Regions from separate parts of the [Clostridium] cellulosi genome, predicted to be linked through region 1. Evidence: riboswitches for the same ligand, from Rfam matches in the RefSeq annotation. Region 1 holds a riboswitch; the other holds the start of a gene.

Region 1 (7,809 bases):
CCACCGTTTTTGCGCATTTTCATAATCTGATCATACGCCATATTAATCTCTTTCATTTTTTCCGCGGCAAGATCCGCCAGTGGATTATTAGCGTATGCATCAGGGTGATACTTTTTTGCAAGAGCCCTATATGCAGCTTTTATTTCTTCATCGCTTGCATCAGGTGATACTCCTAATACTTTATATGGATCCATTTATAACTCCTTATTTTTAAATCTTTAATCTATGAACAAAACATAATTATATTATCCAATGTATCAAACTTGTTGTCAATTAATAATTTCAAATTCTATAAACAGCCGGGAAACGCTTTATACGCTCCTTCTTATCCAATCCAGACAAAATAGCTTCTTTAACCTTTGGAAGCCCCAAATAAACTACATTATTTATGATTTCACCAAATCTGTTAGCCTGCAGGAGTGAAATTGCATTTCCAATTTCAAATATACATGAATTTAAAAGACGTTCGGCGATTTTCATGCCCTCGCTGTATTCCTGAGCGGCAAATGGGTTATATGCGCCGCTTTTTTTATCGTCTTTTAAGTCATCCGCCGCGTCGGCAAAATATATCCATCGCCCGATAAAATACCCCGCTCGGTCGAGCACGCGCCTTTCAGTTTCATTCTGCGCATTCTTCGACAAAAGCTTTGACATTAATTCAGCAGTTGGCTGGGCCGCCTCGTCAACCGAACGCGTATTCTTTTCTTCTACGGCTGTCTGCGCTTTAATATATTCTTTCGCGCATTGAGCGGCGAATGGGTTGTTTTTCGCCGCTTTTTTGAACAGGTGCTTCATCACGGGCAGGATAGTCAGAATAGCAGCTTTCTTTAAAAATCCGCCGTCCTTGTAGTTATCCAGCACTTTATAAAAGGCGAGTATGACGCTGACATCCGCCCAATATTCCAATGCCTCATTTTCGTTTGCAAAATCACATTTTTTATACGGTTTTACCGGGCATCTTCCGCTTCTGAAACCTTTGCAGGCGCTGCCTCTCGACATGTCAATTATGCACATCAGCGTTGCGTCATAGGTCAGAATATTACGGGCAATGAAACCATACCGTTTACCAAGTGTATTGCACAATCCACAGTAAACGGCCTTATATATCGAATAGTCTTTTACTTTCAGCTCAGGCTTATAGGGCCTTAAATATCCAAACAATTTTCTGCTCCTTATGCAGTATTAAGATAAATAAATTCTAATTCATATTTTAACGTTGAAGTAAATCAACAACTTAATTGTATAACATAAAAATAGATAAATGCAAAACAAATTGTAAACTTTCTTATTTAAAACCTGCTTGTATCTCCTTTTTTGACATTTTACGCAATATTGCTGTTGTAATATGTCAGTGACGGGAGGTACAAATATGAAAAAAGGAATTTCTGTTATCCTGTCTGCTTTGATTCTTAGTTTATTTGTTTTAACGTCCTGTAGTTCGGATATTTCAACGAACAGCAGCAGTTCATTATACGATTCAGCTTATAGTTCGGACATATCGTATAATACTACATATAGTGAAGAATCTTCAAACACATCATCCGCCGGTTTCTTATATACACAAACCGATACTTCAAATGACAATACAACTGTATCAAACACTTCGTCTTCAGAATACAAGAAAACCACTAATTCAGCCGATCAAAGCAACAAGTCTACCAAAAAAAGTTCCAAAAAATCAGAAGATAAGAAATCAACCATTGTCTATATAACGAAAACCGGGAAAAAATATCACTGTTCAGGATGCAGATACTTAAAGCGAAGTAAAATAAAAATCTCACTCAAAGAGGCAAAAGCGGCAGGCTATACTCCATGCAGCGTATGCTGTCCGCCGCAGTAATTGTTTTGCAAATGGACAGATTTAGACATTTAACAATCAAAATTCGGGATAATTCGGTAATTATTTTTAATACTTCATATTGTCAGAACAACATTTTACTGATAAAATTATATTAATCTTACAGGAAAATTTTTAACAAAGGTATGATTCAATGTCTTTATATAAATCCTTTTTTTCATTTGGAATAGTGGTTGTGTCCGCTATCATTGTCTGCTTCCTATTATATCCGCTTGAATCAACCGGGGAAAAGCCAAACAAAAAGGTTCAGACAAGTACATTGGAGTATACTCCTAAGACCATTCTCACACAGGACACTTCAATTGAGGATTATGGGCAAATTGTTTACGGCAAAAGCGGGTTAGGCGCAGATTTGGTATGTACTAAAATATCTCCGACAAATGTGGCAAAGCACAAAGTATTAATGGGTTTTGAAATTCACGGCTATGAAGATTTGGCCCCAAAAGACGGACAAGTCCTCGTCAAAATCGGCAACCAGATAGCAGACTATTTTAAAAACAACAGAGACAAACTTGGCAATACAGAGTTATATATAATCTCTTCTTTAAATCCGGACGGTCTATCAAACGGCAAAACAAACAACGGTATCGGCAGATGCCAAGTCTCATTAGGGGTTGATATGAACAGGGATTTTGACTACTGCTTTAAAGTTTACAACCAAAAGCGCAATCACACCCTAAAGAAACCCTTCGCCACCCCAGAAACGCAGGCACTCAAAGAATTAGTCGAGTCACTGAATCCAGACGTGGTTATAGACTGTCACGGATGGGGCAATATGTTTATTGGTGACGCTTCTTTGGCGAAATACTTTAAAGACAGTTTGAAAATCACTAGTCAGCGCAACTTCACAAGTTCCAATCACGGATACTTCAGCGCCTGGGCCACTACTACAGGGGCCAAAGGTATGCTGATTGAATATCCCAAAAAAGCATATTCACACAGCGAGGAATATGCGAATCGAACTATTGAAGGTATAAAAAAATTAGTAAAGAGTTTCAATTGATAACTTTAATCGATATTGCATACAGAAAGCACCGGCATAGTTTCAATTATGCCGGTGCTCTTTATTTTTTCCCATATATCATACATTTTTAGTTATACTGATATATTTTTTGAGGGGAACATAAAGCAGGGCTCCCATTATAAGGCAAAGCGCAAGCTCCGGAATTAAAAACGAATTATACACAATAGAATATATAAGCGGGTTTGAGAAGTTTTCCGGGAGTGCTGAGCCGAAAATAGCTACACCCGATATGACGTGGAAAAGATAACGGAGCGCAACCGCAAAACTCATTCCGCCCATGTACTGCCATAACTTTGTTCCAAATATGCCGGCAAGTCCGAGGCTTGTAAAAGCAAGCACATAATCAAGAAATATGCTGGCTATCAGTGCTTGTGCGGTAAGACCCCATGAAAGCAAATCTCCATAAACAAACATGCTAATAAACATATGTACAAGCGAATATGCGAAAGCACTGCCTAAGCCCCACTTCACCCCATGGCGATACGAAATGAGCATTACAGGCAGCATGCTGCACAATGTAACCGAGCCTCCGTATGGCATGTGATACAGTTTGACATTGCTAAGGGCAATAGCTAATGCGATAAGGACACCAGTTTCAACAAGTCTTAAAGTTTTTTGGTTCATTTCCCATTTCTCCCTATAAAAAATTGCCGTGCCGGAAACCCGGCGCGGCAATAATTCACTACAAAGCAGCTCCCTACGCCGGCATTATCCGGATCAGGTTCATGGGTTGGGAATACTCATATTCCCTCTCAGCCGACATCCGTCAGCACCCCTATTAAGTTTTGTTATATTATACTCCATTACCACTGCCTTGTCAAACTACAATGCCATTTGCCTAAGTCAAACCGTCTGCAGCAGCTCCATTAGCTTCTGGGCGTGTTTTCTTTCATCTTCACTTGTATCAACAGCGATTTTCTTTAAACACAGATCCCTTGTATGCTGCGAAAACAGACGGTATTTTACCGCGTCACGCGATTCGGCGAGATAACGCTGGCGCAGCGCCTGTATGTATAAGGGCGGAACAACAACTGGTTCGACCGAATTCCTTGTGGGGAAATACCTTTTTCCTGTAATCAAAAAATATGCCGCGGCAAATCTTCTCGCATGACCAATCTCATCTTCTGAAAATTGCCTAAATATGCGCCTTGCCGACTGTGTCGGCGCTCTTTTTGACAGCTGAATGTAATAAAGATAATCTGAAAACTCATCGTTTACAAATTCCATTAATCTGTCTGCATACTGTGTGGAATCGCTTCCAAAGCAGGTTTTCCCCATTATGTATCCATCCGCCATGAAGCGGCGCATATCTTCATCCATTGAATCTTCATCCGGCATACGCATTATATCTGACATAATTTTTACATCGTTCATGCTGTCATTCATATTCATACACCTACCTCCACGCCTTTTTATGCAATAACAGCGTATGTCGGCCCATGCTTTTTTGTGAAACTATGATTTACTGCTTGTTTTTTGCTTAAATTCGGGTTTATTTTAGTTTTTTATGAAATATATCAAAATTCTAAATGGCAGAATTTCTATTCAGTTTCAATTTACTAATATGTTTTAATAGTGCCCTTAGTATCTATGAAATGCAGCTTTTCAAGGATTTTAATAATCTTTTTCCCACCTGGAATCATATCCAGGTCTTCCTTTTCAATTGTTTTTGTCGTGAACATTACTGTCAGATACAGAATGAGGCCAACAGCAAGGCTCAAAACCGTTGCATAAATAAGGCCCAATGTTCTATATGTCATATAGTAGACCACAGCAAGTGATATCGCGAGAACTAAAGACGGCAGCAGCGGTTTCATCATAATTTCTTTAAGTTTCAGCTTTATGCCGCACCTTTTTATCTCAATAATATTCAAGGCAGAAACAATAAAATAGCAGATACAAATGCCGATTGGCACACCATATATACCGATTTTCGGATTTCCTATCAGATACCAATTGATAACAAGGCAAATGGATCCGCCGATAATTGTCGACCTCGACGGTACAAGCAGTTTGTCAACTGCCTGCAATACCGTTCCCGTCATAACTGCGATTGAAATGAGAATTGCCGCTGGTGACATCAAAATTAACAACGGAGCCGCTATTGTTGCGTCCCGCGGCTGACCAAAGTATATAATGCTGACTATTGGCTTCGAAAGTGATAGAAAAATCGCCGCCGTTGCCGTTGAAACAATCATAATTATCCTGAGAGATGCCATTACGAGCTTTTGAATACGGACCTTGTTCCCGCAGGCGTGTGCATATGACAATATAGGGAATACACTCGTTGTCACCGCCATAACAACTGTTATTGGCAGGCTGAAAACAGTATATGCCATATTAAAAGCGCCGTTGAGAGTATTCGCTTCTTGCTCGCTGCAGCCAATATACTGCAGCCTGTGCATAAGTATAGAATTATCGATAATATTTATAATGCTAATGATAATTCCGCTGATTCCGATTGGAATTGATGTCGCAAAAAGCGTCTTTAATATTCGGGCTGGCCGTGCGGCGTTTATTCTCCTGATTCTCTTGCCCCGCCTTTTAAACTTATGCAGCATGGCAAGCGTAAATGTTGATGAGAATTCGCCAAGCGTTATGCCCGCCAAAGCACCCGCAGCGACTATCTCCATACCGAATCCTTTGTATTTGAGGTAGGCAGAAGCTGCAAGACCAACAACAAGCCGCACAACCGCCTCTATAACCTGCGAAACTGTCGTTGGTATCATATCGTTGGTTCCCTGATAGTATCCGCGGTATGAGCACATGATAGAAACAAGCAGGACTGCAGGCGACAACATCAAAATGCAGTAAAAGGAACGTGTGTTTCCGATAAGGCCTGCGAAAATCCTCGCTCCGGCGAACATTATTACTGAAAATGCAAGTCCAATCACAGCAAGAAGATTTCTCGTTATCCTCAAGATTTCCAAAGCCTCGCCGTCCTTGCCGTAGGCATAGCAGGTCGAAACCATTTTTGATATCGCAAGTGTATAACCTGATGTTGAAAGCACCAGAAAGATGTCATATACTGTAAAAGACGAGTTATATAGCCCCATACCGTCTGCACCGATAATATTGGCAAGAGGCAGCTTAAAGAATGCACCGATTATTTTTACGATTATGTTTCCGACTATAAGAATCATTGTGCCTTTGACAACACTGCTTCTGGTGCTTCTCGGCATTCAAACACCCCCGAGGCAATAAAACCATACATAAAAAGTTATTCGGGGTGTCCTGTTAAAATGACTGCCTGTCATACTATATAAAATACTTTCTATTATCCAAGCTTGCCTTTCTTCCTTTTAATCACCTGTTTAATGTGCATAGTTTATATAACTTATTAAAAACTGTTAATCATAATCGTTAATTATTTATTTTGACAAATTACACTTTTGAAAACATAATAGAATAGATGAAATCTATAATTTATCAATAAAACTTCTATCAAAGTTTTTATATTAATAGTTAATTTTGATAATATCCAAAGAATGAAGGTATAATTATGAAAGATGAAAAGCGCAATAACCTCTCAATGTTAATGGATTTTTATGAACTTACAATGGCAAACGGCTATTTTTGCTGCGGTTTTAAAGATAAGATAACCTACTTTGACATGTTTTTCAGAAAGATCCCCGACAATGGTGGCTTTGCGATAATGGCTGGACTTGAGCAGGTTATTGACTACTTAAATAACCTCAGCTTCAGCGACGAGGATATTGAATATCTTAGAACTAAAAAGATTTTCAATGAGGAATTTTTAAACTACCTCAAGAACTTTAAATTTGAATGTGATGTATGGGCTATCCCTGAGGGAACACCGATTTTCCCCGGCGAACCAATAGTCATCGTCAGAGGCCCTGCTGTTCAGGCACAGCTCTTGGAAACCATGATTCTGCTGACAATTAATCATCAAAGCTTGATTGCAACTAAATCCAACAGGATTGTAAGGGCTGCCCAAGGAAGGCCTGTAATGGAGTTCGGTTCGCGCCGTGCGCAAGGCCCAGACGGCGCCATACTCGGCGCTCGCGCTTCATATATCGGAGGCTGCACTGGCACTGCCTGCGCTATTTCCGACCGTGAATTCGACGTACCGGCACTTGGGACAATGGCTCATAGTTGGATACAAATGTTCCCCACCGAACTCGAAGCCTTTAAGTGTTACGCTGAACTCTATCCGAGCAACTGCGTTTTGCTCGTCGACACTTACAATGTCCTGAAATCTGGCGTACCCAATGCAATCCGCACCTTCAACGAAGTAATCGTCCCCAAAGGCTTCAGGCCAGCGGGTATCCGTATAGATAGCGGTGATATCACTTATCTTTCAATAAAAGCGAGAAAAATGCTTGATGACGCTGGATTCCCCGACTGCAAGATTGTTGCGTCAAATTCGCTTGACGAGTATATTATTCGCGATATTCTGATGCAGGGCGCAAAGGTTGATTCCTTTGGCGTCGGCGAACGGCTTATTACTTCACGTTCCGAACCTGTTTTCGGCGGTGTGTATAAATTGTCCGCCGTTGAGGAAAACGGTAAAATAATACCTAAAATAAAAATCAGCGAGAATGTTGAAAAAATAACTAACCCCGGCTTTAAGCAGGTCTGGAGGCTTTTCGATAACGAAAGCGGCAAAGCAATTGCCGATGTAATTACTCTATACAACGAAAACATTGATGAAACCCGCCCGTATGAGATTTTTGACCCAGAGCATATATGGAAACATAAAACGCTTACAAATTTCACAGCGAAAAAACTGCTGGTCCGCATATTTGAAAGGGGCAAATGTGTTTATAAGCTTCCGAAACTTAAAGATATCAGAAACTACTGCAAAGAGCAGGTCGGCACGCTTTGGGATGAGGTTCTGCGTTTCGAAAACCCGCATAAGTACTATGTGGATTTGTCAAGACCTCTATGGGAACTCAAACAGGAG
Region 2 (7,809 bases), on a different contig from region 1:
CGTGCTCATAAGCGTCCTATCAGTAACCAAATAGAGTCTGTAGTCAATCTCTGGTTTCATAAATCTTCGCCCTTTCCATTAATGTTTCGGCGTCCATGAGGCTTACAGCATCAATAATTGCTATGTGAAAACTGCCGGTCCCTACTTTGCCGGCCTTTTCTTCTGCAATTTCGCCTGCTATGCCCATACATAGCGCACCGCCGGCCGCCGCAACCATCGGGTCTTTCGTAACTCCGCTGAAAGCCCCCACAAGTGAAGTACACATACATCCCGTTCCTGTCACGCTGGCAAGCAGCCTTGTGCCGTTTTTAATCATAATAGTTCGGTGCCCGTCTGATATGATATCCGTTTCACCTGTGGCTGCCACTGTACAGCCATATTTTCGCGCTGCTGTCTTTACAATGGTGCAGGCAGCTTCAAGCCCGCTGCTCATATCTGCGTCTGAAGCGTCAACACCTTTTGTTGAAGCTTCAAACCCTGCGATATACCGTATCTCCGATATATTACCCCGCAGGACACTAATTTTTACCTCATGCAAAATGCGTTCCACCGTCTGGTTCCGCAATTTCGAAGCCCCTACTCCTACCGGATCAAGCACAACAGGAATTTTAAGTTCATTGGCCTTTTTCCCTGCGGCAAGCATGGACTGAATTGTTTGCTCTGCCAACGTACCGGTATTTAGCACAAGGGCTGAAGAAATTGATGTAATCTCCGCTGACTCTCTGATATCATCGGCCATGATCGGAGATGCACCAATTGCCAGCGTTATATTGGCACAGTCGTTGACCGTGACATAATTTGTGATATGATTGACCAGCGGCTTTTGTGAGCGCACCGCTTTCAGCGCATCTCCGATTTTTTCAACCCATTCTCTTTCCATTACAGTACCTCCTGCCCTTCTTTCCTTTCTTGCCTTTGCCCGCGCAATTCAATATTTCTACATCCACCCAATACCTTGTTCATAGTATTTACAGCGCACATTTTGCCGCACATGGAGCAACTATGCCTGTCCTTCGGCGGAACGCTTTCGAAATATGCCCGCGCCTTCTCACCGTCGATAGAAAGCCGGAATATCTCCTCCCAATCAAGCTTTCTGCGGGCTTCGCTGATTTTAAAGTCGGCTTCGCGAGCGCCCCTTACTCCCTTAGCAATGTCAGCGGCGTGCGCCGCAATGCGGGAAGCGATAATCCCTTCTTTGACGTCATCGAGATCAGGCAGGCGCAGATGCTCGGCAGGCGTCACATAACACAAAAAGTCTGCGCCGTTTGCCGCCGCAATCGCACCGCCGATAGCCGCCGTAATATGGTCATAACCGGGCGCGATATCCGTGACAAGCGGCCCGAGGACATAGTATGGGGCACCGTGGCAAAGACGCTTCTCGAGTTTCATGTTGGCGGCTATCTCATCCAATGCCATGTGTCCCGGCCCTTCCACCAAGACCTGCACGCCGCGTTCCCATGCCCGGAGCGTCAGATTCCCTATTTCGGTGAGCTCGGCGATCTGTGAAGCGTCTGTTGAATCCGCTATGCTGCCGGGGCGGAGTGCGTCACCTAAACTGATGGTCACGTCGTATTCCCGAAGTATATCGAGAAGTTCATCGTAATGCTCATAAAAAGGATTTTCATTGCCTGTCAGCTTCATCCACGCGAACAGTAGAGATCCGCCGCGTGACACGATATTCATTTGTCGTCCCTCCCGCAGGAATACCTCTACAGACCGGCGGTTAAGGCCGGCATGGATTGTCATAAAGTCCACTCCCGACTCTGCGTGAATGCGCACAATGTTCAGAAAATCCTGCGCGGTGATATCCTTTAATTCTTTTTCAAAATATCCGATGGCGTCATAAACGGGAACAGTGCCGATCATCGCCGGGGATGTCTCAATCAGCTTTTGGCGAAATTCCTGCGTTTTGCCATAGTTGCTGAGGTCCATAATCGCTTCTGCGCCGAACTTCTCTGCGAGCCTTACCTTTTCCATTTCCCTTTCATAGTCGGCACAGTCGCCGGAAATACCGAGGTTCACGTTGATTTTTGTCCGCAGGCCGCTGCCTATGCCATGGGGATGCAGGGCTGTGTGCCGGATATTTGCCGGAATTGCCACTTTGCCGGACGCTACGAGCTGCATCAATTCCTTTTCTTCAATGCCTTCATCTGCTGCCACCTGGGCAAGCTCTTTGGTGACATAACCGTTTCGGGCCGCCTCCATCTGTGTTTTATATTTCATTTGACAGTTCCTCCCTTTGTAATCCGTTTCTATATAGATCATAAAAATGATGAGTGGGGCCGCAGCCTTTGCCGATTGGAAGAGCATGCCGAATAGCGGTGGTGACATATTCTTTCGCTCTTTTGACCGCCTCTTCCAGATTAAAGCCCAGGGCAAGATTAGAAGCAATAGCGGAGGAATATGTGCAGCCTGTGCCGTGGGTGTTTTTAGTGTCAATGCGCTTCGCACTGAAATGGGTAAACTTATTGCCGTCAAAAAGAATGTCCAAAGCATCGCCCTTTGCATGGCCTCCCTTTACCAACACAGCCTTTGCACCCATCGCCGCTATCTTTTCGGCGGCATGTTCCATATCCCTGTCGCTTTGAATCTTCATTCCAGTAATCATTTCAGCTTCCGGAATATTTGGAGTCAGCAGGTCCGCCAAAGGCAATATCTCTCTGATGAGGGTATCAACTGAATCCGGCTGCATAAGGGGGCAGCCGTTTTTCGCAGCCATAACTGGGTCAATCACTACATTTCGGGGCTTATACTCCCTGAGTTTGCGCGCTACCGCTTCCATGCAAGCGGATTGAGACAGCATGCCCACCTTGACGGCATCGACACCGATATCCTCAAAAACAGCATCAATCTGGTTTTCAATTGCCTCCGGCGAAAGGTCATAAGCTCTGATGACGCGGAAAGTGTTTTCCGCGACCACAGATACTATTACACTCATGCCATAAACGCCATGTGCAGCAAAGGTTTTAAGGTCGGCTTGAACGCCTGCACCGCCGCTGCAATCAGAACCTGCAATCGTCAAAACTTTTTTCATTTCTATCACCTTTCCTTTAATAAAAAAGTGCTTTCCTCTGCGGAAAGCACTCTAACATCACTCAATAATGCCTGCTTCCCTACGCCAGTGTTAACTGACAGGTTCAATGGGTCAGGTTCTACCTTCTCAACTCTTCCGAGTCCCCCCGCAGTTTGCCTTTATTCAATTTTATTTGGGTAATAAAAAAGTGCTTTCCTCTGCGGAAAGCACTCTGACATCATCTTAATAATGCCTGCTTCCCTACACCAGTGTTAACTGACAGGTTCAATGGGTCAGGTTCTACCTTCTCAACTCTTCCGAGTCCCCCCGCAGTTTGCCTTTATTCAATTTTATTTGGGTAATAAAAAAGCGCTCTCCTCCGCGGAAAGCACTCTGACATCATCTTAATAATGCCTGCTTCCCTACACCAGTGTTAACTGACAGGTTCAATGGGTCAGGTTCTACCTTCTCAACTCTTTCGAGTCCCCCCGCAGTTTATTTGAGTATAACATTTCAAAGCAAGGAAGTCAATTGTTTTGGCTTATCACGCATATACATCAAGAGAAATATGTTATATTTCAACAAAATTTCGGTGTCATCAGACAATATCACTAATTTTATGAATAAACACACTGTATATTTATTCAACATTTTACTTAGCATTTATTGTTTATACAACAGATTTTTGCTATACTAATTAAAAAATCAAGGTGGAGCCAATGAAAGGAATCTTTTCTGTTAAACCAATTTCCGATCTTTTAAATGAGACAAAAAGTGAGAAATCCCTCAAAAAGGTACTGAGCCCATTTGAACTGATAATGTTCGGAATAGGGGCAATTGTCGGCACTGGCATATTTGTAATTACTGGTCTGGCGGCGGCTAATTATTCCGGGCCGGCTCTTTTTATCTCTTTCATTTTAGCCGCTATCGTCTGCGGACTGGCAGCATTGACATACGCAGAGTTTGCTTCTTCCGTGCCAGTTTCCGGAAGCGCATACACTTATGCTTATGTTTCGCTTGGCGAAATATGGGCCTGGATAATCGGCTGGGACCTGATACTTGAGTATACCGTCGCAATCGGCTCTGTAGCTATAGGTTGGTCGGGATATATCACGCAGCTTCTCTCAAATATCGGAATAAACCTGCCTGCAGCTCTTGTAAATCCACCAGCGGCAGGCGGCATAGTAAACCTGCCGGCAATAATTATCATTGTGCTGATTTCGCTTTTGCTTATGGCCGGAGCAAATCAAAGCGCAATGGTCAACAATATTATTGTCATTATAAAAGTAGGTGTAATCCTGCTGTTTATATTGCTGGCTGCACCCCATGTCAAAGCCGCCAATTGGCATCCATTTATGCCTTACGGTACAAGTGGGGTTTTGCACGGTGCCGCTTATGTATTTTACGCCTTCCTTGGATTTGACGCGGTTTCAACTACAGCCGAGGAAGTAAAAAGACCGCAAAAAGACCTTCCTAAAGGCATTATTGGCTCACTTTTAATATGCACTCTGCTTTACATTGGGGTTTCAGTAGTTTTAACTGGTGTTGTCCCATACTATAAGTTTAAAGATTCTTCGGCACCTGTCGCCTTTGCGCTTGAGCAAATCGGCATCAATTGGGGATCATCCCTTGTTTCCGTCGGCGCAATATGCGGTATCACATCCGTCCTGCTGGTCATGTCATACGGTGGAACAAGAATTATTTTCGCCATGTCAAGAGACGGCCTGCTGCCGGAACCTCTGGGCAGGGTCAACCGTAAAACAAAAACACCTATCCTGAGCACAATTATCGTCTGTGTTATTACCGCTTCTATCGCCGGTTTCTTCCCGCTCGATGTAGTGTCTGAGCTTACAAATATAGGTACGCTTGCAGCTTTTGTTATTGTCGCAATCGGTATCATCGTACTGAGAAAGAAAAGGCCAGACCTCAAGCGCTCCTTTAAGTGCCCCTTTGTTCCTGTGTTGCCCATAATCTCCGCAGTCTTATGTATTGGCCTTGCACTTCTGCTTAACAATATAACAAAACTGCGTTTCGTAATTTGGCTCGCCTTAGGACTATTGATATACTTCTTATATGGACGCAAACACAGCCTATTGGCAAAAGAAATAGCTGAAAATGAAAGCCAGTAATCGGTAGTATTTCTTTCTGCCTAAATTGATAAAATGGGGTAAGTATCTTGCCCCGAGAATGTATAGTAATTTGGCCCATCCAAAAGGATGGGCCAAATTTATGTAAACATAAAATCTTATTTCGGGCACCAAACATTACGCGCAGATACCTTTGGAGAATAGCCCTTGATTTTCTTAAACGTACGTTTAAACGTTTCTGTACTGCTGAAACCGGTCTTATTTGCAACCTCGCTTATCGAATAATTCTGGCTAAGTAGCTGTTCGGCTTTTTTAATACGAAATTCGTTCAGATATTGGTGGAATCTCTTCTTGGTAATCGTTTTAAAAAGGCGCGAGAAATAGTATTCACTGAATCCAACCGCTTTTGCGATATCCTTGAGATGAATGTCATGACAATAATTTTTCTCAATATACTCAAATGACTTATTGATTTTTTCAAGTCCCGAAACGATATTTTCATCTTTCTCCCGAACTTTTGTTTTTGAGTCAAAATCCTTACAGAAAGACAATAGTATGTCGATTGAACGGGCGGCATAATAGAGCGGGCTCATAAACGTATGGTTTTGGCTTTCCTTTACCATATTTAATATCTCTTTTTCAATTTTAGAATGTAGAGGGTTATTCTCAGAAGTAATCAGCTTTACATCGCACAATTTAGAGCGTACGCAGTCAATCGTATCAAACGGGCTGAGGCTTGAAAGTTCGAAATTGATAAAGACCCCTCTGCCTTGGCCTATTTCATTTTTGAATTCGTGAATACAGCCACCCGGCAGGAAAAGAATATTTCTCTCTCGTAAAAAGTAGGCCGCTGAATCTGCCAAAACAGTAAAACTGTGCTTTAGCACATATATGATCTCTATCGCTGTGTGCCAATGTGCCGGATAGTTAAAGTCAATATCTTGATTCAGCAGTCTAAATGGAAACTTTTCTTCAAAAATTTCTTTCTCATGAAGCCCCTCTATTTTCATATAGCCACCTTCTCTTCAACTGCATGTTTAAGCCAGCATTTAGACCTAAAAATGTTGAAAGAAGTTATTTAATGATGCCAATTAAGATTATTATGATTTTCTCACAATAATCAACGGCAGATTCAATTCTGAAGCTTGCGGAATTCGGTTGGTGAACATCCCTTAACGCAGCGGAAAATTCGCTCAAAGGATGCGACGCTTCCAAAGCCCGCAGCGTATGCGGTTTCGGAAATTGAATACCCACAGGAGGTCAATAAATACTCGGCCTTTTTTACCCGGTATTCGTTGAGATATTGATGAAAACTGACCTCGGTAACTTCCTTGAAAAACCGGGAAAAATAACATTCGCTGTATCCTGCGGCGTTTGCTGCATCCTTCAGCCGAATATTTTCATTATAATGGTTATGTATAAATTCAATAGACTTTCTGATTTTTTCAAAAGCCAAGATTTTATCTTTTCCGCTCGCCTTAGTCTTGTTTAAATTCGAATTTTTGCAGAGCATGAAAATAATATCCATAAGTCTGGCGGTATAATACAGTTTACTCATTTCCGTCTCTGAATTATGCTCTGAAACTATTTTCAAAATCTCTTCTTTAACATTATCATAAACAGCACTTGACTCAGGAGTAATTTTCTGAATATCACTCAAAAGACTCTGGTCTAAACTATTCATTCCCAGTGAATTGAATTGTATAAGTTCAAAATTAATAAAAACGCGTTTTCCTGTCGGCGGTTCATCACAAAATTCGTGAATTTGCCCGCCCGGTATAAACAAAATGTCCCCTTCGTTTAAGTTATACGTTTGGGAATTGACTATCACGGAAAAACTATTTTTTACCACATAGATAAGCTCACAGGCGTTGTGCCAATGGGCAGGGTAAGTAAAATTTTGTTCATGATTGATTAAGAGCCGAAACGGAAATCTCGGCTCAAATAATTTCTTCTCATGAAGTCCCTCTATTATCATAATGTTCCTCTATATACAAATATAATTTCCTTTTAATATAACATATTACTAAAAGTTTGTAAACTTCGATGACTCGGTTTGTCCTTCCACACTTTATACAGATAGTATTAGTCCAAACCATCAGTCATCGCGTCGTTTGAATGGGTCGGAAAAATCCGACCTGTACCTATCAGAATATAATGTCAACCGTATCGGACTTTTTATCCAAAACAAATTGTTTCTTTTGTCCCATACATGAGATCTCATATTCACCCAAGAACCCAGTAAACGGGATAATGCCCGATTCGTCTGCCGCGGTATTTAAAGGCGGTGTCCACCATTCATCCTTTATAAGCTTTTTAAGTTCCTCATAAGCGGGCTTGATGGAACCGTCACTGCGGAGCAGACCGGACGGCGCGCCAAGCCATTGGCCGTCCTTAAAATCCCACCAAGTGATTGACTCAACCATAGGATGCGCAAACAATGTCTTATAATGCTGCACTACTTCCCTTGCCTGACGCTCTTCACCTTCCGGTGTAGTTGGCCAATCATCCGGCTGGTAATCATTAAGATCCTCAATTTCGGGCGGCATAAGATGGCCTGACACTATACTATTTTCTGTAAAGTGTAATGGCAGCTTAAAATGCGAAAAACGTTCCAGAACTTTGAGCGTTTTTTCGACGCCCCAGTATCCCTGATGCATATGAGACTGGATTCCGATTGCGGATATAGGAATTCCGGCTTCCAGACAG

What was found. Region 1 has a riboswitch for thiamine pyrophosphate ahead of V6C21_RS07760 (energy-coupled thiamine transporter ThiT). Riboswitches for the same ligand answer to the same signal wherever they lie in the genome.
Region 2: it holds a riboswitch for thiamine pyrophosphate, as region 1 does, so the genes downstream of both, thiD (bifunctional hydroxymethylpyrimidine kinase/phosphomethylpyrimidine kinase) here and V6C21_RS07760 (energy-coupled thiamine transporter ThiT) in region 1, are expected to answer to the same signal.

Annotation. Positions count from the first base shown of each region.
Region 1 is NZ_JBAIZF010000025.1:49,974-57,782, forward strand. Features, by position in the region: gene V6C21_RS07740 (J domain-containing protein) at 1-194, opposite strand, end outside; gene V6C21_RS07745 (DUF5685 family protein) at 283-1,161, opposite strand; gene V6C21_RS07750 (hypothetical protein) at 1,370-1,840, shown strand; gene V6C21_RS07755 (M14 family zinc carboxypeptidase) at 2,034-2,861, shown strand; gene V6C21_RS07760 (energy-coupled thiamine transporter ThiT) at 2,940-3,506, opposite strand; TPP riboswitch at 3,560-3,669, opposite strand; gene V6C21_RS07765 (ferritin-like domain-containing protein) at 3,726-4,274, opposite strand; gene V6C21_RS07770 (putative polysaccharide biosynthesis protein) at 4,442-6,064, opposite strand; gene V6C21_RS07775 (nicotinate phosphoribosyltransferase) at 6,385-7,809, shown strand, end outside.
Region 2 is NZ_JBAIZF010000004.1:32,912-40,720, forward strand. Features, by position in the region: gene thiE (thiamine phosphate synthase) at 1-60, opposite strand, end outside; gene thiM (hydroxyethylthiazole kinase) at 44-880, opposite strand; gene thiC (phosphomethylpyrimidine synthase ThiC) at 880-2,223, opposite strand; gene thiD (bifunctional hydroxymethylpyrimidine kinase/phosphomethylpyrimidine kinase) at 2,213-3,034, opposite strand; TPP riboswitch at 3,093-3,191, opposite strand; gene V6C21_RS01655 (amino acid permease) at 3,733-5,142, shown strand; gene V6C21_RS01660 (AraC family transcriptional regulator) at 5,259-6,110, opposite strand; gene V6C21_RS01665 (AraC family transcriptional regulator) at 6,233-7,078, opposite strand; gene V6C21_RS01670 (endo-1,4-beta-xylanase) at 7,248-7,809, opposite strand, start outside.